Regions from separate parts of the Photobacterium damselae subsp. damselae genome, predicted to be linked through region 2. Evidence: predicted binding sites of a transcription regulator. Region 2 holds the regulator's gene; the other holds the start of a gene.

Region 1 (8,587 bases), 100 kb from region 2:
ACACCACCTTTAATTAGAGCTCGTGTTGATTCACTGTAAGCAATAACCAATTGCTCAAAGGTGATATTACGAAATCCAGGATCATTAACATCAGGAGAGATTGAACAAGTGCGATTAGTTGGGCCAAGAACACCGGCTACAAATCGAGGTTTATCTGGAGTACTCCATTCATCGGCCGCTTGGCGAGCCAACTGTGCAGCAACCAAATTTATTTCAGCACTAAGATCTGCCATGTCATAATCGGCCATTGCGATTGTCGTAGCATTGAACGTATTGGTTTCTAAAATATCCGCACCTGCGGCCAAATATTGTTGATGAATATCAGTAATAATTTGCGGTTGGGTTAATACCAGAAGATCGTTATTACCTTTAACATCACAATGCCAATTAGCAAAACGTTCACCTCGATAATCCGATTCCGTTAATTTATACCCCTGAATCATGGTGCCCATACCACCATCAATAATCAGGATTTGTTCGGCTAAACGTTGCTGCAGTAAGTTAAGTCCTTTTACCACGCTCACATATCCTTATCGTTTTCTTATTAACATCATCCTAACACAGTTAATGTGGAAATCTAGACGTCTAAAACAATTTCAATTAACAGTTTTTTGACCAACTAACTGAAACTTTTTTAAACAAAACCCTAGGCTCAGCTAGGATATTTTGTGACAATTTACATCTTAATTATTCACTCTCATTTAGAGGTTATGCATGTCGGTCTACAGTACCCTGTGCTATCTTGCCGCAGCTGCAATGTTGATTGCTTTTGTGAACAGTAAGATAGGTAAGATGCAAACCACCATTGCAATTACTGCTGGCTCTTTGATTCTGTCTCTTGGCATTATCATTGCGGGCCATAATGGTTGGTTTCATTTAGAAGATATTGCGGCAACACAGTTAAGCGAAATCAATTTTGAAGATTTTCTTCTAAAAGGTATTTTAGGTTTTCTACTTTTTGCCGGTGGTCTGGGTATTAAATTACCTCATCTTGAAGATCAGAAGTGGGAAATTACCCTACTCGCTCTTGGCGCAACGCTCTTTTCTACGTTCTTTATTGGCGCCAGTCTGTGGGGGATCTGTCAACTATTGGGAATTGGCTTAGATCTGATCTATTGCTTACTGTTCGGAGCCCTAATCTCTCCAACCGACCCAATTGCTGTATTGGCGATTGTGAAAAAGCTCAATGCGCCTCGTCGTATCTCAACTCAAATTGAGGGCGAATCACTATTTAACGATGGCTTCGGTCTGGTTATTTTCGTCACACTATTTACCATTGCCTTTGGTAGTGAAACACCAACAGTTTTAGGCGTAGGTCATCTATTTGTTCAAGAAGCACTAGGTGGTATCGCTTATGGCTTTGCTCTTGGTTTGATCTTCCACTATCTGATCAGCTCAACCAATGACCATTCAATGGAATTACTGTTAACTTTAGGTATTCCAACAACAGGCTATGTCTTCGCTCAATATCTGCATGTATCAGGCCCTCTAGCGATGGTTGTTTCCGGTATCATGATTGGTAACTGGACTCGTTACATTGGCTTTTCTAAAGAAAGTGAAGAACACTTAGATCATTTCTGGGAGCTGGTTGATGAATTCTTAAATGGCGTACTATTCCTATTGATCGGTATGACCATGCTGCAATTTAGTTTCCACCAAGAAGATTGGGTATTAATGGCAATTGCTGTTCCACTGGTACTTTTAGCTCGTTTCTTAAGTGTGCGTTTGTCTTACGTTGCTTTTAATCGCTACCGTACTTACAACCCATTTTCAGTGAAAATCTTAACTTGGGGTGGCTTACGTGGAGGCCTAGCTCTAGCAATGGCGATGGCAATTCCAGCGGGAACATTAGTCATCCCAGAAAAAAATATTGATGTAAGAGAAATTATACTGGTCATGACTTATGCCGTTGTAGTTTTCTCTATCTTAATTCAGGGCTCGACTATTACCCCGTTAATTCAAAAAGCTAAAGCTTGGGAAGCCGCCCAGAAATAATAATTCGATATACGATAGAGAGAAAAATTTAAGACCTGTATCTTCGGATCCAGGTCTTTTTTTATCGCTGAGTATTTTCGATTATGCGTATCACAACAAGATGATTGCACTATCGCCTTTAGCTCTTATTCATCTCGAGTAAAATTCGCTTCAGAGAAGTTATCTAAATCATATGGCGTTTGCTGGTAAACACAGTAATTAAGCCAATTGGAAAACAGCAGATGACCATGACTTCGCCAGCTGGCTCTAGGAGGATTTCTAGGATCGTCTTCTGGATAATAATTTAGTGGCAGGTTCGGCTCTAACCCTTGCTCGACATCGCGAACATATTCGTTATGTAATGTATCAACTTCATATTCAGGATGACCAGTAACAAAAACATTTCGCTTATCAGGGGTCGCCGCCATATAAACCCCAGCAATTGATGAAGTTGCAAGGATATCTAAGTTGGTATGTTGGGATAAAAAAGTAGGTGAAAAGTCAGCATAGCGAGAATGAGGAGCGAGAAAAGTATCATCAAACCCCCGCAGAAGTGGATGATGATGGTCATGTATTTGATGTTGATAGACCCCAGAGAGTTTCTCTTTACGCGTTCGTTTCGGCAAATCGTACAACAACTTTAACCCGGCTTGAGCAGCCCAACAGATAAATAAAGTTGAAGTCACATGATCTTTGGCCCAGTTCATAATAATCTGAATCTCTTCCCAATAAAGAACATCTTCAAATTGCACTAAACCTAATGGTGCTCCGGTCACAATTAATCCATCAAAATTTCGCCCTTTGACCATTTCAAACTGACGATAAAAGGTATCTAAATGCTCTTGAGGGGTATTTTTTGTTGGTCGATTGTCTATACGCAATAGTTCAATATCAACTTGTAGCGGACTATTAGAGAGCAAACGTAAAAATTGGGTTTCCGTCTCGATCTTTTTCGGCATCAAGTTAAGTAATAATACCTTCAGTGGACGAATACCTTGGCTTGCAGCTCGTGCCTCCGTCATAACAAAGATATTTTCACTTCTCAGAATATCTGTCGCCGGTAATTGATCTGGGATCTTTATTGGCATCGCGGTTTACTCCTTTAACCTTTATATTTTAGCCATCCAGACAGCTAAAGTATAAAAATCTATCGTAAGGAGCAAGTGCTTTACTGAGAAATCATTTATTTTGTACGTGATTAACCATTTCATAGGGCAGAAACGAGAAAACCCAGCCATTAGGCTGGGTTTTGAAAGGGTGTTTAGCGATGTCCTACTCTCACATGGGGAGACCCCACACTACCATCGGCGCTGCTGCGTTTCACTTCTGAGTTCGGCATGGATTCAGGTGGGACCACAGCGCTAAGGTCGCTAAACAAAATAGATGGTGCTAGTACCCAGATTTGAACTGGGGACCTCACCCTTACCAAGGGTGCGCTCTACCAACTGAGCCATACCAGCACACTAATTTGTTTTTATTCTAGATAACTAACAATCTAAAATAAGAAATTGGGCGCTTGGCGATGTCCTACTCTCACATGGGGAGACCCCACACTACCATCGGCGCTGCTGCGTTTCACTTCTGAGTTCGGCATGGATTCAGGTGGGACCACAGCGCTAAGGTCGCCAAGCAAATTCTTTTTCGTTACGAGTGTCGAGATTTCTCGATACGAGACTCCTAACGTTACAATCTTAAAAACTGACTATCGCGATACTCGACAACTCGATTCTCGCGGTCTCAAACTTACATTCAAGTGTTTGTGGAGTCCGATAAAACCCCTTGGGTGTTGTATGGTTAAGCCTCACGGGCAATTAGTACAGGTTAGCTCAACGCCTCACAGCGCTTACACACCCTGCCTATCTACGTCGTAGTCTCCAACAACCCTTTAGGATACTTAAAGTATCAGGGATGACTCATCTTGAGGCTCGCTTCCCGCTTAGATGCTTTCAGCGGTTATCGATTCCGAACTTAGCTACCGGGCAATGCGTCTGGCGACACAACCCGAACACCAGAGGTTCGTCCACTCCGGTCCTCTCGTACTAGGAGCAGCCCCTCTCAATCATCCAACGCCCACGGCAGATAGGGACCGAACTGTCTCACGACGTTCTAAACCCAGCTCGCGTACCACTTTAAATGGCGAACAGCCATACCCTTGGGACCGACTTCAGCCCCAGGATGTGATGAGCCGACATCGAGGTGCCAAACACCGCCGTCGATATGAACTCTTGGGCGGTATCAGCCTGTTATCCCCGGAGTACCTTTTATCCGTTGAGCGATGGCCCTTCCATACAGAACCACCGGATCACTATGACCTGCTTTCGCACCTGCTCGAACCGTCATTCTCGCAGTTAAGCGGGCTTATGCCATTGCACTAACCTCACGATGTCCGACCGTGATTAGCCCACCTTCGTGCTCCTCCGTTACTCTTTGGGAGGAGACCGCCCCAGTCAAACTACCCACCAGGCACTGTCCTCACCCCAGATGATGGGGCCAAGTTAGAACATCAACACTACAAGGGTGGTATTTCAAGGACGACTCCACGCAAACTGGCGTCTGCGTTTCAAAGTCTCCCACCTATCCTACACATGTAGGGTCAATGTTCAGTGCCAAGCTGTAGTAAAGGTTCACGGGGTCTTTCCGTCTAGCCGCGGGTACGCTGCATCTTCACAGCGATTTCAATTTCACTGAGTCTCGGGTGGAGACAGCGTGGCCATCATTACGCCATTCGTGCAGGTCGGAACTTACCCGACAAGGAATTTCGCTACCTTAGGACCGTTATAGTTACGGCCGCCGTTTACCGGGGCTTCGATCAAGAGCTTCGACTTACGTCTAACCCCATCAATTAACCTTCCGGCACCGGGCAGGCGTCACACCGTATACGTCATCTTTCGATTTTGCACAGTGCTGTGTTTTTAATAAACAGTTGCAGCCACCTGGTATCTGCGACTCTCGACAGCTCCATCCGCGAGGGACTTCACCGTTAAGAGCGTACCTTCTCCCGAAGTTACGGTACCATTTTGCCTAGTTCCTTCACCCGAGTTCTCTCAAGCGCCTTGGTATTCTCTACCCGACCACCTGTGTCGGTTTGGGGTACGATTTCTTACTATCTGAAGCTTAGAGGCTTTTCCCGGAAGCATGGCATCAATGACTTCGCTACCGTAGTAGCTCGACATCGTATCTCAGTGTTAGTGATGAACCGGATTTGCCTAATTCATCCACCTACGTACTTGGACCTGGACAACCGTCGCCAGGCTCACCTAGCCTTCTCCGTCCCCCCATCGCAATAGTAAGAAGTACGGGAATATTAACCCGTTTCCCATCGACTACGCCTTTCGGCCTCGCCTTAGGGGTCGACTCACCCTGCCCCGATTAACGTTGGACAGGAACCCTTGGTCTTCCGGCGAGGGAGTTTTTCACTCCCTTTGTCGTTACTCATGTCAGCATTCGCACTTCTGATACCTCCAGCACACTTTACAATGCACCTTCAACGGCTTACAGAACGCTCCCCTACCCAATGTGCATAGCACATTGCCGCAGCTTCGGTGTATAGCTTAGCCCCGTTAAATCTTCCGCGCAGGCCGACTCGACCAGTGAGCTATTACGCTTTCTTTAAATGATGGCTGCTTCTAAGCCAACATCCTGGCTGTCTGAGCCTTCCCACATCGTTTCCCACTTAGCTATAACTTTGGGACCTTAGCTGGCGGTCTGGGTTGTTTCCCTCTTCACGACGGACGTTAGCACCCGCCGTGTGTCTCCCGGATAGTACTTACTGGTATTCGGAGTTTGCAAAGGGTTGGTAAGTCGGGATGACCCCCTAGCCTTAACAGTGCTCTACCCCCAGTAGTATTCGTCCGAGGCGCTACCTAAATAGCTTTCGGGGAGAACCAGCTATCTCCGAGTTTGATTGGCCTTTCACCCCTAGCCACAAGTCATCCGCTAATTTTTCAACATTAGTCGGTTCGGTCCTCCAATTGATGTTACTCAATCTTCAACCTGCCCATGGCTAGATCACTCGGTTTCGGGTCTAATCCTAGCAACTATGACGCCCAGTTAAGACTCGGTTTCCCTACGGCTCCCCTAGATGGTTAACCTTGCTACTAAAATTAAGTCGCTGACCCATTATACAAAAGGTACGCAGTCACAGGACAAGCCTGCTCCTACTGCTTGTACGTACACGGTTTCAGGTTCTATTTCACTCCCCTCACAGGGGTACTTTTCGCCTTTCCCTCACGGTACTGGTTCACTATCGGTCAGTCAGGAGTATTTAGCCTTGGAGGATGGTCCCCCCATATTCAGACAGGATAACACGTGTCCCGTCCTACTCGATTTCACTGAAAATGCGTTGTTGGTTACGGGGCTATCACCCTTTATTGCCATGCTTTCCAGCATGTTCACCTAACGCAAGATTAGCTTAAGGGCTAATCCGGTTTCGCTCGCCGCTACTGCCGGAATCTCGGTTGATTTCTCTTCCTCGGGGTACTTAGATGTTTCAGTTCCCCCGGTTCGCCTCACAATGCTATGAATTCACATTGAGATAACTGCTTATGCAGCTGGGTTTCCCCATTCGGAAATCGTAGACTCAAGTGGCTCTTACTGCCTCATCTACGCTTATCGCAAGTTAGTACGTCCTTCATCGCCTCTGACTGCCCAGGCATCCACCGTGTACGCTTAGTCACTTAACCATACAACCCCAAGAGGTTTCGTATGGCTCAACAACCAAGGTTTTTATGTTTTCGCCGGACTCTTACACAAGACACTTGAATGTGTTTGTTTTGAGAACTCGTTTTTATCTTTCGATAAAAACTTAAAATAAATCAATCATTCGATTGAATTTACTAGTCAGCTTTCCAGATTGTTAAAGAGCATTGTGTTTCTTTCGAACCACTTTTTAAAAACTCTCGCAAGAGTGCTTAAAGAGTGGTGGGCGATACCGGGCTCGAACCAGTGACCCCCTCCTTGTAAGGGAGGTGCTCTCCCAACTGAGCTAATCGCCCTCCGAAGTTTTACATCTTCGAGGAGAAGATGGTGGGTCGTGCAGGATTCGAACCTGCGACCAATTGATTAAAAGTCAACTGCTCTACCAACTGAGCTAACGACCCGTGGCGTCCCGTAGGGGAGTCGAACCCCTGTTACCGCCGTGAAAGGGCGGTGTCCTAGGCCTCTAGACGAACGGGACACTGTTCGTACTTAATGTTGTTGGGCAACATTAAGTGGCTCTTTTACATTTCAACCAAGCAATCTGTGTGGACACTGCGTAAAACGCAGTCTTTTTTGTAAGGAGGTGATCCAGCCCCAGGTTCCCCTAGGGCTACCTTGTTACGACTTCACCCCAGTCATGAACCACACCGTGGTAAACGCCCTCCCGAAGGTTAAGCTATCTACTTCTGGTGCAGCCCACTCCCATGGTGTGACGGGCGGTGTGTACAAGGCCCGGGAACGTATTCACCGTGGCATTCTGATCCACGATTACTAGCGATTCCGACTTCACGGAGTCGAGTTGCAGACTCCGATCCGGACTACGACATACTTTCTGGGATTCGCTCCACCTCGCGGTCTTGCTGCCCTCTGTATATGCCATTGTAGCACGTGTGTAGCCCTACTCGTAAGGGCCATGATGACTTGACGTCGTCCCCACCTTCCTCCGGTTTATCACCGGCAGTCTCCCTGGAGTTCCCACCCGAAGTGCTGGCAAACAAGGATAAGGGTTGCGCTCGTTGCGGGACTTAACCCAACATTTCACAACACGAGCTGACGACAGCCATGCAGCACCTGTCTCAGAGTTCCCGAAGGCACACTCGAATCTCTTCAAGCTTCTCTGGATGTCAAGAGTAGGTAAGGTTCTTCGCGTTGCATCGAATTAAACCACATGCTCCACCGCTTGTGCGGGCCCCCGTCAATTCATTTGAGTTTTAATCTTGCGACCGTACTCCCCAGGCGGTCTACTTAACGCGTTAGCTCCGAAAGCCACGGCTCAAGGCCACAACCTCCAAGTAGACATCGTTTACGGCGTGGACTACCAGGGTATCTAATCCTGTTTGCTCCCCACGCTTTCGCATCTGAGCGTCAGTCTTTGTCCAGGGGGCCGCCTTCGCCACTGGTATTCCTTCAGATCTCTACGCATTTCACCGCTACACCTGAAATTCTACCCCCCTCTACAAGACTCTAGCCTGCCAGTTTCAAATGCAATTCCGAGGTTAAGCCCCGGGCTTTCACATCTGACTTAACAGGCCGCCTGCATGCGCTTTACGCCCAGTAATTCCGATTAACGCTCGCACCCTCCGTATTACCGCGGCTGCTGGCACGGAGTTAGCCGGTGCTTCTTCTGTAGGTAACGTCAAATAATGCAGGTGTTAACTACACTACCTTCCTCCCTACTGAAAGTGCTTTACAACCCGAAGGCCTTCTTCACACACGCGGCATGGCTGCATCAGGGTTTCCCCCATTGTGCAATATTCCCCACTGCTGCCTCCCGTAGGAGTCTGGACCGTGTCTCAGTTCCAGTGTGGCTGATCATCCTCTCAGACCAGCTAGGGATCGTTGCCTTGGTGAGCCATTACCTCACCAACAAGCTAATCCCACCTGGGCTAATCCTGACGCGAGAGGCCCGAAGGTC
Region 2 (8,587 bases):
TAGCACTCAAATAGGATGCAACACTACAAAAAATCGATTTTTGTAGTATAAAGTCTCAAAGATATGCAAAGTAATCGGTATATCTAGGATTGAAAACGATGATATCCTATGAAGTCTCAGTTTGGCACTGCAACAAAGCGATTATAAAACGTCAACAAGAAACGTAACAAAAAGTCGCTGCCTTATATTGAGTTTTTACTAATTATAATTTTAACGGATAGAAGAGATGTCACTACCACACGTTATTTTAACTGTGCTGAGCAACCGCGAAGCGACAGGGTACGATATTACCAAAGAATTCTCACACAGCATCGGCTATTTCTGGAAAGCGAGCCACCAGCAGGTGTATCGCGAACTGAATAAAATGGCTACTAATGATCTGGTAACTTGTCGCCTTGAGCCTCAAGAGGGTAAGCCAGACCGTAAAGTATATTCCATTACCGATTTGGGTCGTCAGGCATTGTTTGCTTGGTTCCAAGAGCCAGCACAAAACCCAACAACTCGTGATGAATTCTCAGCAAAACTGCTGGTTTGTGGAGTTCATAACTCAGAACCAATGCAGCAACAATTAGAAGCACTGATTGAAGAATCTCGCGCTCTAATTAACCATTACCATGAGTTGGAAAAAGTACATTTCCCAAATCACCGTAGTCTTGATCGCCAAACTCGTCTTGAGCGTTTAACACTACGTCGTGGTATCCATAATCGTCAAGCTTGGATTTACTGGGCTGAAGAAGTACTGGCTGAACTTAAAGATATGGACAGTTCTTCAAGTGCAGTAGCAATTAACTAATCTTGCTACCACAATGACTGATTGCTAAAGCCGCTCAATATGGGCGGCTTTGCTTTATTCCCAAATAACCACAAACTTAAATACGCTGGGCTGCCGATAGCGCCTGTTCTAAATCTGCAATCAGATCCCGACTATCTTCTAATCCAACCGATAAACGCAATAACTGAGAAGTGATTCCAGCTTCTTGCTGTGCTTCATCCGACATTGCTCGATGAGTCATACTCGCAGGATGAGCAATCAAGCTTTCTGTTCCGCCCAAAGACTCTGCTAATGAAAATAACGTTAAGGCTTTAACAAAACACTGTAGCTGCTCAAAGCTTCCAGCAAATTCAAAGCTAAGCATAGAACCAAAACCCAATTGCTGCTTATTAGCGATTTCGTGGCCAGGGTGCTCGGGCAAACTTGGATGGTAAAGGGTACCGATTAGCGGATGCTGTTGTAAAAAACCCATCACGGCTTGGGCATTTTCTTCATGAAGACGAATTCGAGGGGCAAGCGTACGTAGACCTCGCAACGTTAAATAAGCATCAAAGGCCGCCCCTGTTGCACCAATACAGTTTGCCCACCATGCAATATCTTCTGCTTGCTGTGAATCTTTACTAATTAAGACCCCACCAACAACATCAGAGTGACCATTAATGTACTTGGTTGTTGAATGCACGACAAAATCAGCACCGAGTGTCAGTGGTAACTGTAATATTGGAGAGAGAAATGTATTATCAACCGCAACTTGTGCCCCAACCGCCTCAGCCTGTTGGCAAATATTAGTAATATCAACCACGCGAAGCAGCGGATTCGAGGGGGTTTCGACCCAAATCAGTTTAGGCTTAAGACTTAATGCTTCAGTTAACGCTTGAGGATCGCCTTGATTAATAAAGCGAACCTTAAAATCCCCTTTTTGTGCCCGCGTATTTAGGAGGCGATATGTACCTCCGTAGCAATCATGAGGGGCAACAACCAGATCATTTGGGCCAAGTAGTGCTGACACCAACAAATTAATCGCTGCAGTACCACAGTTAGTCACTACCGCGCCAGCTCCCTGCTCTAACTGAGCTAATGCCTCAGCTAAAGTATTACGGGTAGGATTACCAGAGCGAGAATAGTCGTATTGAGGCACTTCTCCTAATGCATTAAAGCTGTAAGTTGAGGTAAGATAGATCGGCGGCACGACCGCATTGTATTGGCTATCACAATCAATACCGCTACGCACTGCAATGGTTGCACTTCGTTTATTACTCATACTTGCCATCCCTAGCCCTTTATTGTTGAGTTTTTATTCATCCTGTTCCCACCTTAACCACTAACATTTAGGACGTCAATACTTCCAGACGGCTAAACACCTTTACATATAGCAGTAAGTCCAGCTAAAATTTAGGTCTATTTGGCTCTTGTTATCGACGACAGACCACAGTTATTACTCTTTAGACAAGACAAATAGGTAATGTTGACGTAATATCGCGCCCTCATTATAACAGCGCACATCAATAGCTAACTGAGATTGTCGATTAAGTAAAAGAAGGTAAGACATGGCAGAGTGGAATGGCGAATATATTAGCCCATACGCAGAACACGGTAAGAAAAACGAACAAGTAAAAAAGATCACTGTGTCTATTCCATTAAAGGTGCTCAAAATTCTTACTGATGAACGTACTCGTCGTCAGGTAAATAATTTGCGTCATGCAACAAACAGCGAATTGCTATGCGAAGCATTCCTTCATGCATACACTGGGCAACCACTGCCAACTGACGATGACATTCGTAAAGATCGTCCAGACGATATTCCATCAGAAGCCAAAGCTATGATGGATGAAATGGGGATCAGCTACGAAAATCCAGATGAATAACTCATCACTGCTCACCGCTTAGCTCAATAAAAAACAGCGCCCACTTAATGGCGCTGTTTTTGACTTACAATCGCGGCATATTGTTATTATCACTAAGCGACTCGACCGACCAATAGACTCAATAAAAAGATACTGATCACCGCAGCTAACAGTTTAAGCTCTCGACTCTTCATAACGCTCCTCCTCACTTTGGCTAGTTGGAGTTACAATCAGATAACGAACAACCATAATAAATAAGCCCGTCATCACTAAATTCAATGCCAGAGATAACATACTGATCGTGATCATCGGCCCACCAAACCCGTAACCCAAACTGATCATCAATACACCTGCGCCAACTTCACCTCTTGGCCACATACTAATGGATAACGCTAGACGCTCACGCAAAGTTGCCTCTTTGCGGTAACAAAACAGTGGGAACATTTTGCCTAGATTAGCCAACACCGATATCACTAAAACATGATAGATAATTTCTTTCATCCCCATCGCAGGCATCGCCATTGACAATGATGTTGTAGCAACGGTTTCGCTAACAGCATTAAACAGAGGTGGTAAGCTTAGACCCACCAGCACCATAAATATTGCGGCAACCCAAGTAGAGACTTTTTCATCTTGCTTGGATTCATGCTGTGATTTCATCAAGCATCCCAACACAAAAGCAGGAAGAAGTACCTCGAAATGTATCCCAGAGCGTAAGTAAAACAGCTCACAAACGACAGCGATAATGACAGAATAAAATAAAATGCTACGAGCAGATGATGGAATACTCCATTGATGTAAATAGCGATAACCTAATATCAGCAAAGCAAACATCAAAAATAACGTAACCCCAAGTGCTGGCTGCCAACCTACAATTAAAATAGACAATGGAATCATAAGCAGGACGGTATCGAGATCATCAAAAATCGCTAAGATACGAGCTTTACTGAACATCCAAGTCGCACCAAGCCCAGCCGCTGCTAACATGGCAAATAAAACACCCGCTGATGTAGGAGCGGCAAAGCGTCCAATAACGAGTGTCTCTTTCCATGCATCCGCATTAGTCCAGAGTTCTGCTGGAAATAAGACAAAAATAAAATAAACAACTACTGCAATCCAAGGGAATGTGGCGGTTGTCATCGCAACAATATAATCCCAACGATATTGTTTTAAATTATTTTTATCAATTTCAAATTCACGCCCTACATTAATCATAATATAAGACAATGCGGTCATCGTTGATATCATAATTAATGATTGCAATTGATTATAATGAGTAAAAATATTTGGCAGAAGTTGAGAACCAAATAAACCAACAATTAATAACAACGAGTAGATAATAACTTTCCTCACTCAACACCTCGCAATAATGTTAAATATAACAGCAAAAATAAAAGTTGTTTGTTGCTATTAAAGTTAACGCAAAAAACAGCATCTTTGCGGGACATCACAGTAATATAGCGGGAATAGCGTACTTCTATGATTAATATCAAACTAATTATCTTAAATGAATATCGAGATGCAACTTAATGTAAAATTAAATTAATAAGAGGTAGGTTAAGTTGAATTAATTATTCGTTTTTTACGAAATTAATTTTTAATTTAACAGCGATAATAAATAGCACTTATAAAGGTTAATAAATATAGATAATTGTGGATTTATAAAAGTTATTTTTTGTAATAATAAGTAAAAATAAGATATAGCTATCGATTAAAAGATAAAATTATCAATCTAAGGTAATGAAGTAATAAAGAGTGATTAAGATCGATATATATTTTTATTAGAGAAACTACACTATGGCCAAAACAGATTAGTTTGCTAATTTACCCATAATATAGAGGTGGCTTATGCTCGATTCGCTTATCACCACAATAGGAATGTGCTTAATCGGTGGAAAATACATTTTAATGATCTTTTTGGCTCTACTGACCTTCACAACCTCCGCATCTCCCGATCTACTATTTGGCTATACATGGCCAGATTCTGAGTAGAACCTCAAAAAAACATAAAAAAAAGGATGCCTAAGCATCCTTTTTTTCGAAATTCAATCGAGCAATTACTTGCTAGATAGCGCACCAAAACGCTTGTTGAATTTGTCGATACGACCACCAGTGCTAACTTGACGCTGCTTACCAGTGTAGAATGGGTGACACTTGTCACATACGTCTAGGTTGATATCTTTACCTAGAGTAGAGTTGAATGCGAAAGTGTTGCCGCAAGAACAACGAGCGTTCACTGCAGTGTATTCTGGGTGAATACCTTGTTTCATGGGATAACCTCAGTAGTAAGGCCGTGTCGCTCTCCCGATCCAAAGCCGGGCACCACACGTCGTTAAAAATAGTTGCCACTGATGTGACAAATTAGGCGGCGTATAGTAATCAATCACACGTCACAGATCAACTAATACGCTAGTTTTTTCACCACTTTTTTCATCGTCCTCGTTCATCCTCTTATCCCCTATCTTGCTTCCTGCTATGATGAGCTGTTTTTCTCAAATTCATGGCGACTTAATGACTGGAAATATTGCTCAGGTTGCGTTACCTGTCCCACTAGATAAACGCTTTGACTATAAGATCCATCCACAGCAATGTCCGGTTGTTGGCGGTCGTGTAAAGGTCCCATTTGGTCGCCAACAACTGGTTGGCATTGTAACCAAAATTAGCAATAGTTCTGACTTTCCACTTGAGCAATTAAAAGCGATTAATGAGGTAATTGACAGCCAACCATTATGGTCTGACTCTCTCTACCAATTACTCAATTGGGCCAGTGGATTTTACCAGTACCCTTTAGGTGATACGCTTGCCAATGCTATGCCTACGTTACTGCGTAAAGGGCGAGAGGCTGAGTTAAGCAGTATTAAATATTGGTCCATTACTGAAGAAGGTAAAAATCAAGAGCTCACCTCAGTTGCCAAAAAAGCGCCCAAACAAGCGCAAATTCTTAATTTATTACATGCGGGCAATATGAGTCATGAACAACTTCTTGATGCAGAAGTGAGCCCTGCTGCGCTAAAAACACTCAACGAAAAACAGTGGATCACCACATTTGAGCAAAAACCAAAAACACAAGATTGGCCACAGCAGTTTGCAATTACAGAGCAAAAGCCCCAACTCAATACCGAACAAGCTCTTGCTGTTGCGACGGTAAATGCCAACCCAAACTTTGGTTGTTATCTTCTAGAAGGAATCACAGGTTCAGGAAAAACTGAGGTTTATCTCAATCTATTAGAACCGGTTCTTGCTGCTGGAAAACAAGCGCTTATTTTAGTTCCAGAAATTGGCTTAACACCCCAAACTATAAACCGCTTCCGCCGCCGCTTTAATGTGCCTTTAGAGACCATCCACTCAGGACTCAACGATACTGAACGATTAACGGCTTGGCTTGCTGGGCGGGATAATCAAGCAGGTATCATTATCGGTACTCGCTCTGCCCTATTTACCCCTTTTGCAAATTTAGGGATTATTATTGTTGATGAAGAACACGATGCTTCTTACAAACAACAAGATAGTTTGCGCTATCACGCCCGAGATTTAGCCGTAATGCGAGCAAGCCAAGAAAATATTCCCATTGTGCTTGGCTCAGCAACACCCGCATTAGAAACCATCAACAACGCCAAAAGCGGTAAGTATCACCATCTCACTTTAACCAAACGAGCAGGTAATGCCACTAAAGCTCGACAAGGTGTTATTGATGTCAAAGGCCTGTATCTAGAGGCTGGGTTATCGGCCCCCTTAATCGCTGAAATGCGCAAACACTTAACAGCGGGAAATCAGGTTATCTTGTTTCTTAACCGCCGCGGATTCTCCCCAGCTTTAATGTGTCATGAGTGTGGCTGGTTAGCTGAATGTCCACGCTGTGACGCATACTACACCTTACATCAACAGTCAGGTGAGCTCCGCTGCCATCACTGCGCAACACAGCGCCCGATTATGCATCAGTGTCAAAATTGTGGTTCAACCCAACTGCATGCGGTCGGTGTGGGTACTGAACAACTTGAAGCACAATTGGCTGAGCTTTTCCCTGAATATAAAACGGTACGAATTGATCGCGATAGCACCCGTCGTAAAGGCAGTCTAGAAAATTATTTAGAAGCTATCCGTCGCAATGAATATCAAATTCTGATTGGAACCCAGATGCTGGCTAAAGGTCATCACTTTCCCAACGTCACCTTAGTTGGTCTTATTGATGTTGACGGAGCTCTGTTTAGTAATGATTTTCGTGCTTCTGAGCGTTTAGCCCAACTTTATGTACAAGTGGCTGGTCGAGCTGGACGTGCCAGTAAACCAGGTGAAGTGTTATTACAAACCCATCACCCTGAACATGCTCTACTGCAATCGCTATTGCGCCAAGGTTATGATTCATTTGCCGAACATGCTCTTATTGAGCGCAAACAGGCGATGCTGCCGCCATACAGCTATTTAGTTTTATTTAGGGCGGAATCGAACCACAGTGATCAAGTTCAACAATTTTTGCAGCAAGTGCGCTCAATTTTTGAATCGAGCCCTCTGTTTGATAGCGACAGTTTTGTGATGGGCCCAAATCCTGCCCCTCTGGCACGCCGTGCTGGTCGTTATCGCTGGCAGCTCATAGTACAAGCACCAAGCCGTAAGGTGCTGCAAAATATGCTAAATATCGCAAAGCCTGCTATCAATTTATTGCCACTAGCGAAAAAAGTACGCTGGTCAATTGATGTTGAGCCACAGGATCTAACTTAACGCGCAGAATGGGAACAAGATCACATTAAGCATGTAATTAATGCTATTCGGAGCATGTTTAATCTTTTGTATAATCTCTACAATGAACGCTGCAATTTTGCTCAGCGGTGATTTATCTTATCGGGTTTGGTATCTGCTAAGTTGGCCAAGATCCTCCGATAGACCTTATTTGAGAGAAAGAATTTAGAGAGGAACTGCACTATGGCGACAATGAAGGATGTTGCCCAGCTTGCTGGAGTTTCAACGGCTACGGTTTCACGAGCCCTAATGAACCCAGAAAAAGTGTCGGCCTCGACGAGAAAAAAAGTCGAGCAAGCCGTCATGGAAGCGGGATATTCCCCTAACTCATTAGCACGTAATTTACGTCGTAACGAGTCCAAAACTATCGTAACTATCGTGCCTGATATTTGCGACCCCTATTTCACTGAGATTATTCGTGGCATAGAAGAAGCTGCGATGGAACACGGTTATCTTGTTCTGCTTGGTGACAGTGGTCAGCAAAAAACACGAGAAAATTCCTTTGTTAATTTGGTCTTCACCAAACAAGCTGATGGCATGCTCCTACTAGGAACCGATCTGCCGTTTGATGTAAGTAAACCTGAGCAAAAGAATCTTCCACCATTGGTTATGGCGTGTGAATATGCCCCAGAGCTTGAACTGCCTACTGTTCATATCGATAACCTGACCGCCGCATTTGAAGCTGTGAACTACTTAACTCAAATGGGTCACCGTCGTATTGCTCAAATTTCTGGTCCTAGCAAAGCGGCATTATCAGAGTTTCGCGCACAAGGCTATCAACAAGCCCTACGCCGAGGTGGGATTGAACTTAACCCAGCCTATACCATCACCGGCGATTTCTCATTTGCCGCAGGCGCTCGTGCTGTTACCAATTTATTGTCACTACCAGAGCCACCAACCGCCATATTCTGTCACTCAGATGTGATGGCTATTGGCGCTATGCAGCAGGCTAAACGTCTTGGACTTCGTGTACCTCAAGATATTTCCATTGTCGGCTTTGATGATATTCAATTTGCTGAGTTTTGCGATCCACCATTAACCACGGTTTCCCAACCTCGTTATGAGATTGGTCGTCAGGCCATGTTGATGTTATTGGAATTACTGAAAGGAAAAGAAGTGCAGGCGGGTTCCCGTTTACTTGATGCGAAACTTGTTATTCGTGAAAGTGCCGCTCCGCCTTTGCGCTAATTCTTAAGGGATAAGACACTGTGGGCTTACTCATTTGCTAAGCCCTCCT

The links. The regulator MetJ, encoded in region 2, represses methionine synthesis genes. The targets are predictions, from matches to a motif close to TTAGACNTNTANANGTCTAA.
Region 1: a site for MetJ is predicted at 3,091-3,110, ahead of metA (homoserine O-succinyltransferase). Genes of this name have one in related genera too.

What each region holds. Positions count from the first base shown of each region.
Region 1 is NZ_CP146970.1:2,960,874-2,969,460, forward strand. It holds gene metH (methionine synthase) at 1-518, opposite strand, end outside; gene WAX86_RS13510 (sodium:proton antiporter) at 715-1,995, shown strand; gene metA (homoserine O-succinyltransferase) at 2,121-3,062, opposite strand; rRNA gene rrf (5S ribosomal RNA) at 3,234-3,349, opposite strand; tRNA gene WAX86_RS13525 (tRNA-Thr) at 3,359-3,434, opposite strand; rRNA gene rrf (5S ribosomal RNA) at 3,489-3,604, opposite strand; rRNA gene WAX86_RS13535 (23S ribosomal RNA) at 3,765-6,656, opposite strand; tRNA gene WAX86_RS13540 (tRNA-Val) at 6,893-6,968, opposite strand; tRNA gene WAX86_RS13545 (tRNA-Lys) at 6,998-7,073, opposite strand; tRNA gene WAX86_RS13550 (tRNA-Glu) at 7,075-7,150, opposite strand; rRNA gene WAX86_RS13555 (16S ribosomal RNA) at 7,249-8,587, opposite strand, start outside.
Region 2 is NZ_CP146970.1:3,065,696-3,074,282, forward strand. It holds gene WAX86_RS14080 (PadR family transcriptional regulator) at 227-793, shown strand; gene WAX86_RS14085 (O-succinylhomoserine (thiol)-lyase) at 870-2,033, opposite strand; gene metJ (met regulon transcriptional regulator MetJ) at 2,320-2,637, shown strand; gene WAX86_RS14095 (sodium:proton antiporter) at 2,791-3,969, opposite strand; gene rpmE (50S ribosomal protein L31) at 4,674-4,886, opposite strand; gene priA (primosomal protein N') at 5,128-7,332, shown strand; partial or broken gene cytR (DNA-binding transcriptional regulator CytR) at 7,531-8,538, shown strand.